One region of the Massilia sp. LMS1-1-1.1 genome, then DNA from elsewhere that is predicted to be linked to it. Evidence: predicted binding sites of a transcription regulator. Region 1 holds the regulator's gene; each other region holds the start of a gene.
What was found. The regulator HrcA, encoded in region 1, represses chaperone genes, less so after heat shock. The targets are predictions, from matches to a motif close to TTAGCACTCNNNNNNNNNGAGTGCTAA.

Region 1 (3,279 bases):
ACAATAGATGCAGGCTGCGCACTGTGGCGCGGCATCACCGTGAATCCCATGTCCCTTGCTACTGTAAAACCTGCCGTGCCGCCCAAGGCGATCCTGTTCGATCTTGACGATACCTTGTGGCCCATCGCGCCCGTGATTGCCGCCGCCGAAACCCTGCTGCACGACTGGCTGGCCACGCATGCGCCCAGGGTGGCGCAGCAGTTTTCCATCGAGGTGCTGCGCCAGCACCGCCTGGCCATGCTCAATGAACAACCGCATTTTCATGGCAATCTGATCGAGTTGCGCCGCGCGGGCCTGCTGACCGCCTTCGAAGCTGCCGGCGAGGATCCCGCCCTGGTCGACGGCGCCATCGCGCAGTTTCTGGCGGCGCGCCATCGCGTCCAGCCGTATGACGATGTCTTGCCTGGCCTGGCCTGGATGGGCCAGCGCATGCTGGTCGGCTCCATCTCGAACGGCAATGCGGACCTTGACATTATTGGCCTGGCGCAGCATTTCAAGGTATCGATCGCCGCCAGCGATTTCGGCGTCGCCAAGCCCGACGCCAGCATCTTCCTGGCTGGCTGCGCCGCGCTGGGCGTGGCGCCGCATGAAGCCGTGTATGTCGGCGACGACCTGTATTTCGATGTGACGGGGGCGCAAGGGGCGGGCATGCGTGCCGTATGGATGAACCGCAAGGGCAGCGACGCCCACCTGGCCGCCGGCGTGCAGCCCGACGCCATCTGTGCCAACTTTGATGAATTGCTGCTGTGGCTGCAGGAGCAACTGGAAGATTGATCGCCGCCGGACGGGCGAACGTGCATAATAGGCGCTGTTGATGCACGTTCGGCCGCTTTCGTTGCCGCTTGCCTAACAAAATACTTTCTAAATAGAACACCATGCAACTCGATACACGTGCCCAAACACTGCTGAAAGCCCTGGTCGAGCGATATATCGCCGACGGCCTGCCGGTCGGTTCGCGCGCCTTGTCGAAAATTTCCGGCCTCGACCTGTCGCCAGCCACGATCCGCAACATCATGGCCGATCTGGAAGAGCTCGGTTATGTGTCCAGTCCGCATACCTCGGCCGGACGCATCCCCACGCCGCGCGGCTACCGCATCTTTGTCGACACCTTGCTGACTGTCCGGCATCTGGACGAACATCTGGTGGAGTCGCGCATGCGCCTGCAGACGCCGCAGCCGCAAAAAACCATCGCCAACGCGGCGCAGATGCTGTCATCGCTGTCGCAGTTTGCCGGCGTCGTGCTCAGCCCGCGCCGCGAATCCGTGTTCCAGCAAATCGAATTCCTGCGCCTTTCCGAAAAACGCATCCTGCTCGTCATCGTCGCCCCCGGCGGCGACGTGCAGAACCGGTTATTGCTGACGGAGGCCGACTATACGCCGGCGCAACTAGTGCAATCGGCCAACTACATCAACCAGAATTATGGCGGCCTGTCGTTCGACGCCGTGCGCGTGCGCCTGCAGGGCGAGCTGCGCCAGTTACGCGACGACATGGGCAGCCTGATGCAGGCGGCCGTGGAAGCGGGCAGCGAAGCGATGGCCGACCATAGCGACGACATGGTGATTTCCGGCGAGCGCAACTTGCTCAGCGTGAGCGATCTGTCATCGAATATGCATTCGCTGCGCCAGATGTTCGACATGTTCGAGCAAAAGACGGGCTTGATGCAGCTGCTCGACGTGTCGAGCAAGGCGACGGGCGTGCAGATTTTCATCGGCGGCGAATCGAACCTGGTGCCGATGGATGAAATGAGCGTGGTGACGGCGCCGTATGAAGTCAACGGCAAGATCGTGGGAACGTTGGGAGTGATCGGACCGACGCGCATGGCTTACGAGCGCGTCATCCCGATTGTCGATATCACGGCCAAGTTGCTGTCAAGCGCGCTCAGCCATCATTGATCGTACTGCCTGACGCGCCAGCCGTTCCATGGGAACGGCCGGCGAAATGTGTCAGATGTCAGGCGGTTTTGTGCGGGCAAGCCGTCTTGGTACAGTTGCCGTAGATGGCCAGCGCGTGTTCGGCGATCTTGAAGCCGCGCTCTTCAGCCACTTTTTGCTGGCGGATTTCGATTTCTTCGTCAAAGAATTCTTCGACCCGGCCACAGTCGAGGCACACCAGATGGTCGTGGTGGGAGCCTTCGTTGAGTTCGAAAATCGCCTTGCCGGTTTCAAAATGGTTGCGGTTGAGCAAGCCTGCCTGTTCGAATTGGGTCAGGACGCGGTAGACAGTTGCCAAACCGACATCCATATTGTCGGCCAGCAGAATCTTGTAGACGTCTTCCGCGGTCAGGTGGCGTACCGGGCTACTCTGGAAGATATCGAGTATCTTCAGCCGTGGCAGGGTGGCTTTCAGGCCGCTTGCCTTGAGATCACTAGGATTGTTACTCATGTTTGTTGCTCGTATGTGGGTCAGGTGCTTTATCATATAGCGTTTTAGCGGGGAGTGCCAAAATATGCATTTTTTGGCAGGCCGGCCACTCCTGGCGTTTTGTTCATCAAATTGAGGTCATTTATGCGCGTAACACCGGCTGTATTGCCATCTCTCTGGCACCGTATTTCATTCCGAGCACCAGTCGTGGCAGGCATGGTCTGTGTCGCGCTGGCCATGTCCGGCTGCGCCAGCCGTGGCATCCTTGGCGAAAAGCCGGCAGCTGCTCAAAAAGAAGGCAAGGAACTGGTCCCCGAACAGGGCGCACAAACGACCACCATTACGCCGCTGCAAAAATTCATGTGGTTTTTTTCGCCCTACCGTCCTGACATTCAACAAGGCAACTTTGTCTCCGAAGAGATGCTGGCCCAGCTGAAAGTGGGCATGACGCGCGACCAGGTGCGCTTCGTCCTCGGCACCTCGCTGCTGACCGATATCTTCCATGCCGACCGCTGGGATTACCCATTCCGCCTGGCCCGGGGCAGTGGCGAAACCACCAGCAGCCGCGTGGTCGTGTACTTCGGCAAGGATGGCAAAGTGGAACGTTTCGAAGGCGGCAACTTGCCGACGGAGAAAGAATACATCGATCGTATCGCCGGTCCGTCGCCGTTCGCCAAGGTCGCCAAGGCTGACGTGCCTGCCGCCGTCGTGCCATCGCCCGTGGCGCCAAGCGCCGTGCCGGTGCCGGCCGATGCCGCCCCTGCTATTCCTGTGAGCAAGCCTGACGTTGCACCCGCACCCGCAACGGCGCCTGCCGCCGAGCCTGCACCTGCACCTGCTGCCGAACCCACCAAATAAGCTGTTGTAAGAGAATAAAATGACTGAACTGAAAATCGCCATCGCTGGCGCCAGCGGCCG
Region 2 (3,279 bases), on a different contig from region 1:
GGCTGCTTTGTCGTCAGCGATTTCGCAGACCATGCAGTCGGTCGTCAGCATCAGCGAAGCGATCGAAGCGGCGTTTTGCAGCGCCGAACGGGTCACTTTGGCTGGGTCCAGAACGCCCATTTCAACCATGTCGCCATACGTGCCGTTGGCAGCGTTGTAGCCGTAGTTGCCCGTGCCAGCCAGTACGGCTGCCACGACGACCGAAGCTTCTTCGCCAGCGTTTTGCACGATCATGCGCAGTGGCTCTTCCATTGCACGCAGGACGATCTTGATACCAGCGTCTTGATCAGGATTGTCGCCCTTGACCGTGATGTTGGCGCGTGCGCGCAGCAGGGCTACGCCGCCGCCTGGCACGATGCCTTCTTCCACGGCAGCGCGGGTAGCGTGCAGTGCATCTTCAACGCGTGCTTTTTTCTCTTTCATTTCGACTTCGGTGGCTGCGCCAACCTTGATCACGGCAACGCCGCCAGCCAGTTTGGCGACGCGCTCTTGCAGTTTTTCACGGTCGTAGTCCGAGGTCGCTTCTTCGATCTGTACACGCACTTGTTTCACGCGTGCTTCGATCGAGGCAGCTTCGCCGGCGCCATCGATGACGATGGTGTTTTCTTTGCCCACTTCGATGCGTTTCGCTTGGCCCAGTTCGGCCAGGGTCACTTTTTCCAGGGTCAGGCCGACTTCTTCAGCGATCACTTGGCCGCCGGTCAGGACAGCGATGTCTTCCAGCATGGCTTTGCGGCGGTCGCCGAAGCCAGGGGCTTTCACTGCGCAGGTTTTCAGGATGCCGCGGATGTTGTTCACAACCAGGGTCGCCAGCGCTTCGCCTTCGATGTCTTCCGCGATGATCAGCAGTGGACGGCCAGCTTTTGCGACTTGTTCCAGTACCGGCAGCAGGTCACGGATGTTCGAGATTTTCTTGTCGCACAGCAGGACGAATGGGCTGTCCAGTACGGCAACTTGTTTCTCTGGGTTGTTGATGAAGTATGGCGACAGGTAGCCGCGGTCGAACTGCATGCCTTCAACGATGTCCAGCTCGTCGTTCAGCGACTTGCCGTCTTCCACGGTGATGACGCCTTCTTTACCGACTTTTTCCATCGCTTCAGCGATACGCTCGCCGATCGAGTAGTCCGAGTTCGCCGAGATCGCGCCAACCTGGGCGATTTCTTTGGTCGTGGTGCAAGGACGGGCGATTTTCGCCAGTTCTTCGACGGTGGCAGCAACTGCCTTGTCGATACCGCGCTTCAGGTCCATCGGGTTCATGCCTGCGGCAACGAACTTCATGCCTTCGCGCACGATGGCTTGTGCCAGCACGGTTGCGGTGGTGGTGCCGTCGCCGGCGTTGTCGCTGGTGCGGGAAGCAACTTCCTTGACCATTTGCGCGCCCATGTTCATGAGCTTGTCTTTGAGTTCAACTTCTTTCGCTACCGACACACCATCCTTGGTGACGGTAGGGGCGCCGAACGAGCGCTCCAGAACGACGTTGCGGCCTTTCGGGCCCAAGGTGACTTTGACTGCGTTGGCGAGGATATTGACGCCTTCGACCATCTTGGCGCGCGCTGCGTCGCCGAATACTACTTCTTTAGCTGCCATGTTCAATTCTCCTGAGTTTCGGGATGTATCTGTCTACAACGTGGAAACAATTACTTGACGACGATCGCCATGATGTCTTCTTCGCGCATGACCAGCAGCTCATCGCCGTCAACTTTGACGGTTTGGCCAGCGTATTTGCCGAACAGGACGCGGTCGCCCACTTTGACATCCAGAGGACGGACTTTGCCGTCGTCGAGAATCTTGCCATTGCCTACGGCAAGGACTTCGCCTTGATCCGGTTTTTCAGCAGCTGCATCAGGAATGATGAGGCCGGACGCAGTTTTGGTTTCCTGGTCGAGGCGTTTGACGATGACGCGATCGTTCAATGGGCGCAGATTCATACAAAACTCCTTAAAGTTCAATGGATAGGTGTTGCTAAATGAATACATGCCTGGCACAGCGCCAGACCTGCTTTCAGTGACCGCCGTTGAAAGCAGCCCGCAACGGTCAAGCAAACCCCATGTCATCGAGTGCGTGCCAGCTAGGCAGTGGTGGCATCGCGGCGTCGCCCGCCGCGTAGCGTTCCCTGCTGTTGCCCGGCAGACACCATCATGTCCTGAGGATTGCTACGAAAGAGTTTGTTAGCACTCTATACTAACGAGTGCTAATTATAGGGACGGTAGGGGGCTTATTCAAGGGCTTATTCTCCAGGAAGATAAGCTTAGACGTTCTGCGCAGCCTGCATTTACGCAGGGTTTGCGCAAACGCAAGCCTCGTTCCCGGGCGTCAGCAACAGGCGCGACTCTAGCATGCCCGTCAGGCGAACGGCGTTCCTGTACGCACAGGAAACACAGTTTTACTATGGACTTTGATAAGATGATTGTAATTGCATATCAATATCGCCATATATCGTCACCTGCACCAGAAAGCACACCATGCCATTGACCACTTCCCGTTCCACCCTGCGCCTGCTGGGCGCCACCCTCATCGGTCTCGCCTGCCTGGGCAATGCCGCCGCGCAAACGCCCACCATCGTCGACGAGATCACCGTGGCCGCCTTGACGCCGCAGGAAAAGGAAAGGCTGCTGAACGACCTGTTCAACGATCTGAACAAGGACGACGATGACCAGGAAGCGCACGTGTGGGACAACGGCGGCGACCGCGGCGTGCTGGTCAAAGTCACGTATAACTTCAGCAACTCGGGCATGACGGAACACAGCCTGAAGGCGCACATCTGCCGCGACCTGAAATTCGTCGTCACGGCCGGTGACAAGTCGCAGGACTTGAGCCGCCGTACCTGTTCGCAGAGCAGCGGCCGCTGGGATGTGCAGGGCAAGGATCCGGCGCCCGTCGTGTATCCGCCTTTCCTGTCCGACGTCACCATCGCCAAGCTGAATGCCAAGGAAAAGCAAGCCCTGTTGACGGCCGCCGTGCGCACCTTGAAAGATGAAGAGGATGGCAAGACGCGCCAGTGGAGCAACAAGGGCCTGGGCAATGCGGTACCGCTGGCGGTGCGCCTGACGCCCTCGGGCACGGACAGCAAACCTGGCAGCTACGGCCGTACTTGCCGCGATTTGACAATGGTGCTTGACGGCAAGGGTGGGCAACAGACGCTGACGCGCCGCTCTTGCGAAAACCGCTATGGCGGACTCGATATCGAACCCGATTACGTCGACGAGTAAAGCGCTGCCATCGCGGCGCTGGCGGATGCGTGCAGATGGCGAAAAGCGCCGGGAAAAGCGTGTATTTCAC
Region 3 (3,279 bases), on a different contig from region 1:
TCAACCGGCCGCAGATCATCCTGGCCGACGAACCGACGGCCAACCTGGACCGCGCCAGCGCCAACAAGGTGCTCGACGCCCTGAAAGCCTTCCATTCCGTGGGCGTGACCTGCCTCATTTCCAGCCATGACGAACAGATGCTCGACGCCGCCGCCCGCGTGATCCACCTGAAGAATGGCCAGCTGGTCGCCATCGACAAGGCCACGCAAGCGCCCGTCTTCGCCCCGCCCGATCCCGATTTTGCACCTTCCCCCAACCAGGACGACGCGCAGGGAGAACAGCCATGAGAGGCTGGTTCCGTCAACACCGCTTCGCGCTGGGCTCGGCGCTGATTCACTTGCGCAAGTCGCCGGGCGGCTTCCTGTTGAACGTGCTCGTCGTCGCCATCGCCCTGTCGCTGCCGTTCGCCGGCTTGACCATGCTCGACAATGTGCGCCCGATGTCGGAACAGATGTCGGTCGATCCGGAAATCAGCGTCTTCCTGAAGATCGACACGCCGCGCGAGCAAGCCGTGGCTCTGGCCAGCGCCATGCGCAAGATCGTGGGCGAGCAAAAGGCGAAGATCGTCTTCATCCCGCGCGAACAGGCGCTCGACACCCTGAAAAACAAGAATGGCCTGGCCGACGTACTGAGCACTCTGGGCGACAATCCCTTGCCCGACAGCTATGTGCTGAAGCTCGACGCTTTCAGCAGCGCCAGCGAAGCGCAAGATGTCGATGCCGTGGCGGAACAGCTGCGCCATTTGCCCGGCGTGGAATCGGCGCAAGTCGATTCGGCCTGGGTCAAGCGCCTGGCTGCCCTGCTGGGCGTGCTGCGCCTGGTGCTGCTGCTGCTGGCCATTACCCTGGGCGTGGCCGTGATCGCCGTGGTCTTCAATACCATCCGCCTGCAGGTGATGCAGCAGCGCGATGAAATCAGCATCTCGAAACTGATCGGCGCGACGGACACCTTCATCCACCGCCCCTTCTATTACACGGGCGCCCTGCTGGGCCTGTGCGCCGGCGCGTTGGCCCTGGGCGCCGTGGCGCTGGCCTTGCAACCGCTGAATACTGCGATTGCCGAGTTTGCCCGCCTGTATGCGTCCGAATTCCAGCTGGTGCCGCTGGCGCCGCTGCCGATGGCCGGCCTGCTGGCCGTCAGCGCCGGCCTGGGCCTGATCGGCGCCTTCCTCTGCGTACAGCGCCACCTGGCGCGCCTGAACTGATTGTCACTTCCATGGCGGCGCCTTCGCTGCCGCCATGCGTCCCCATCCTGCTGTTATCTTGATATTAAGCAAGTATTCTTAAGGCTCGCTTCAGCCAAAGGCCGTAGACTAACTACGTTGTCCTGAAGCGCTATCTGGATATATATCAAGCATTAAATCATCATAGCATTTAGGCTATCAGGACGATTAAATGTGCTGATTGGCACTCTCACGCAGAGAGTGCTAATATAGGGACATACCAAAGGCAGAAGCGCCATGGACGCCAGATGAAGATGGTGCCGCGCTCTGCAAAGTGCAAGACCGAATACGCAAAAACGAACAGACAAGAGGACCACGTCGCGTGACGTGGCCAACTGGAACAAAGCAAGACTACGAGGGAGAAAACATGACTATGATGTCCGCAACGTCCGCATTGGTTCCGACCAAAAGTAATGCGCTGGGCCTCGGTTTCACTGGCAATCTGGGCAATATCGACGCCTATATTTCGGCCGTGAACCGCCTGCCCATGTTGACCCACGACGAAGAAATTTCGCTGGCGAAACGCCTGCGCGAAAAAAATGACCTGGCCGCCGCGCAAGAACTGGTGCTGTCGCACCTGCGCCTGGTGGTCTCGATTGCCCGCGGCTATCTGGGCTATGGCTTGCCGCATGCCGACCTGATTCAGGAAGGCAATATCGGCTTGATGAAAGCGGTGAAACGTTTCGATCCGGACCAGGGCGTGCGCCTGGTGTCGTACGCCATGCACTGGGTGAAAGCCGAGATGCATGAGTACATCCTGAAAAACTGGCGCCTGGTCAAGGTCGCGACGACGAAGGCACAGCGCAAGCTGTTCTTCAACCTGCGCAGCCACAAGACGGGCCTGGACGCGATGACGCCGAAGCAGATCGATGCGCTGGCCAAGCTGCTCGACGTGAAGCGCGAAGAAGTGATCGAGATGGAAACGCGCTTGAGCGGCCGCGACATCGCGCTGGAATCGCCGACCGACGATGAAGACGACAAGTTTTCGCCGATCGCCTACCTGTCGTCGGAGCAAAGCGAGCCGACCAAGGTGCTGGAAGCGGAACAAGTGACGCGCCTGCAATCGGAAGGCCTGGAAACGGCCTTGAGCAAGCTCGACGCCCGTTCGCGCCGCATCATCGAAGCGCGCTGGCTGGCCAACGACGACGGTTCCGGCGCTACCCTGCACGCGCTGGCAGAAGAGTTCGGCGTATCGGCCGAACGCATCCGCCAGATTGAAGTGGCGGCGCTGAAAAAAATGAAGGGCGCCCTGGCCGCCTGGGTGTAATCGCAAGCAATGCCGCAATGCAAAAGGCGCCGCAAGGCGCCTTTTAGTTTTACAAGTTGATGTTTATCAACAGATAAATATTGTCAGCCCTTACGCTGCAGCCAAGCCCTTGACGAGGACTTCGGCGACCAATTCATTCAGATCCGCGCCGCGCTCCTTGGCCAGGGTCTGCAATTGCAAGACCAGATCGCTGTTCAGCTTGACGGCGAATGGCACCAGGCCCAGGGCCTGATCGCGCTTGCGCTGCTCGCGGCGGTCGACGACCACCGCTTCCTTACCGAATGCACCGGCGCCGGGAACATTCATCTTTCCCATCAGTTTCTTGGCATCGCTTTTGGCCAGGTCGGTTTTTTTCATGGTTGTTTCCTGATTTTCAAAACAGCCATTTTACGCAGTAATCGGCGCGCCGCGTGGCCGGCGCGTCAATTCATCGGCAGCACGCCAATAGTGCGCCAGAAAAATATCATTTTGTTATTATCATTTATCCCACGCATGCACAGGCACGCCCGGGACGCTCTACCTGAAAGGAAAAACATGCATTACCTGACCCGCTCTTATCGTACCGTGCTGCTTCCCCTGCTCATCGTCTGTCTGGCCGTGCTGGCCGGCTGCGGCGCGGCCGGCAGCGCCGGCGACGCGGAAAACACCCCGCGCAGCGTCACCCACGTGCTGTCGCCGGGCGAACAGGTCGCCATCACGGCCACCGATACCCTGAAACTCGAACGCGTCAACGACAGCCGCTGCCGCAAAGGCGCCGTATGCGTATGGAAAGGCTACGTCAGCTACAGTT

Region 2: groES (co-chaperone GroES) is a predicted target of HrcA. The motif match lies at 2,169-2,195, and genes of this name have one in related genera.
Region 3: rpoH (RNA polymerase sigma factor RpoH) is a predicted target of HrcA. The motif match lies at 1,404-1,430, and genes of this name have one in related genera.

What each region holds. Positions count from the first base shown of each region.
Region 1 covers NZ_JBFPNG010000067.1:42,602-45,880, reverse strand. The annotation lists gene MRBLMS1_RS29265 (HAD family hydrolase) at 49-774, shown strand; gene hrcA (heat-inducible transcriptional repressor HrcA) at 876-1,892, shown strand; gene fur (ferric iron uptake transcriptional regulator) at 1,951-2,382, opposite strand; gene MRBLMS1_RS29250 (outer membrane protein assembly factor BamE) at 2,578-3,219, shown strand; gene dapB (4-hydroxy-tetrahydrodipicolinate reductase) at 3,239-3,279, shown strand, end outside.
Region 2 covers NZ_JBFPNG010000001.1:1,926,559-1,929,837, reverse strand. The annotation lists gene groL (chaperonin GroEL) at 1-1,587, opposite strand, end outside; gene groES (co-chaperone GroES) at 1,638-1,928, opposite strand; gene MRBLMS1_RS08840 (hypothetical protein) at 2,463-3,209, shown strand.
Region 3 covers NZ_JBFPNG010000065.1:199,440-202,718, reverse strand. The annotation lists gene MRBLMS1_RS27930 (cell division ATP-binding protein FtsE) at 1-287, shown strand, start outside; gene ftsX (permease-like cell division protein FtsX) at 284-1,204, shown strand; gene rpoH (RNA polymerase sigma factor RpoH) at 1,596-2,489, shown strand; gene MRBLMS1_RS27915 (hypothetical protein) at 2,580-2,846, opposite strand; gene MRBLMS1_RS27910 (hypothetical protein) at 3,024-3,279, shown strand, end outside.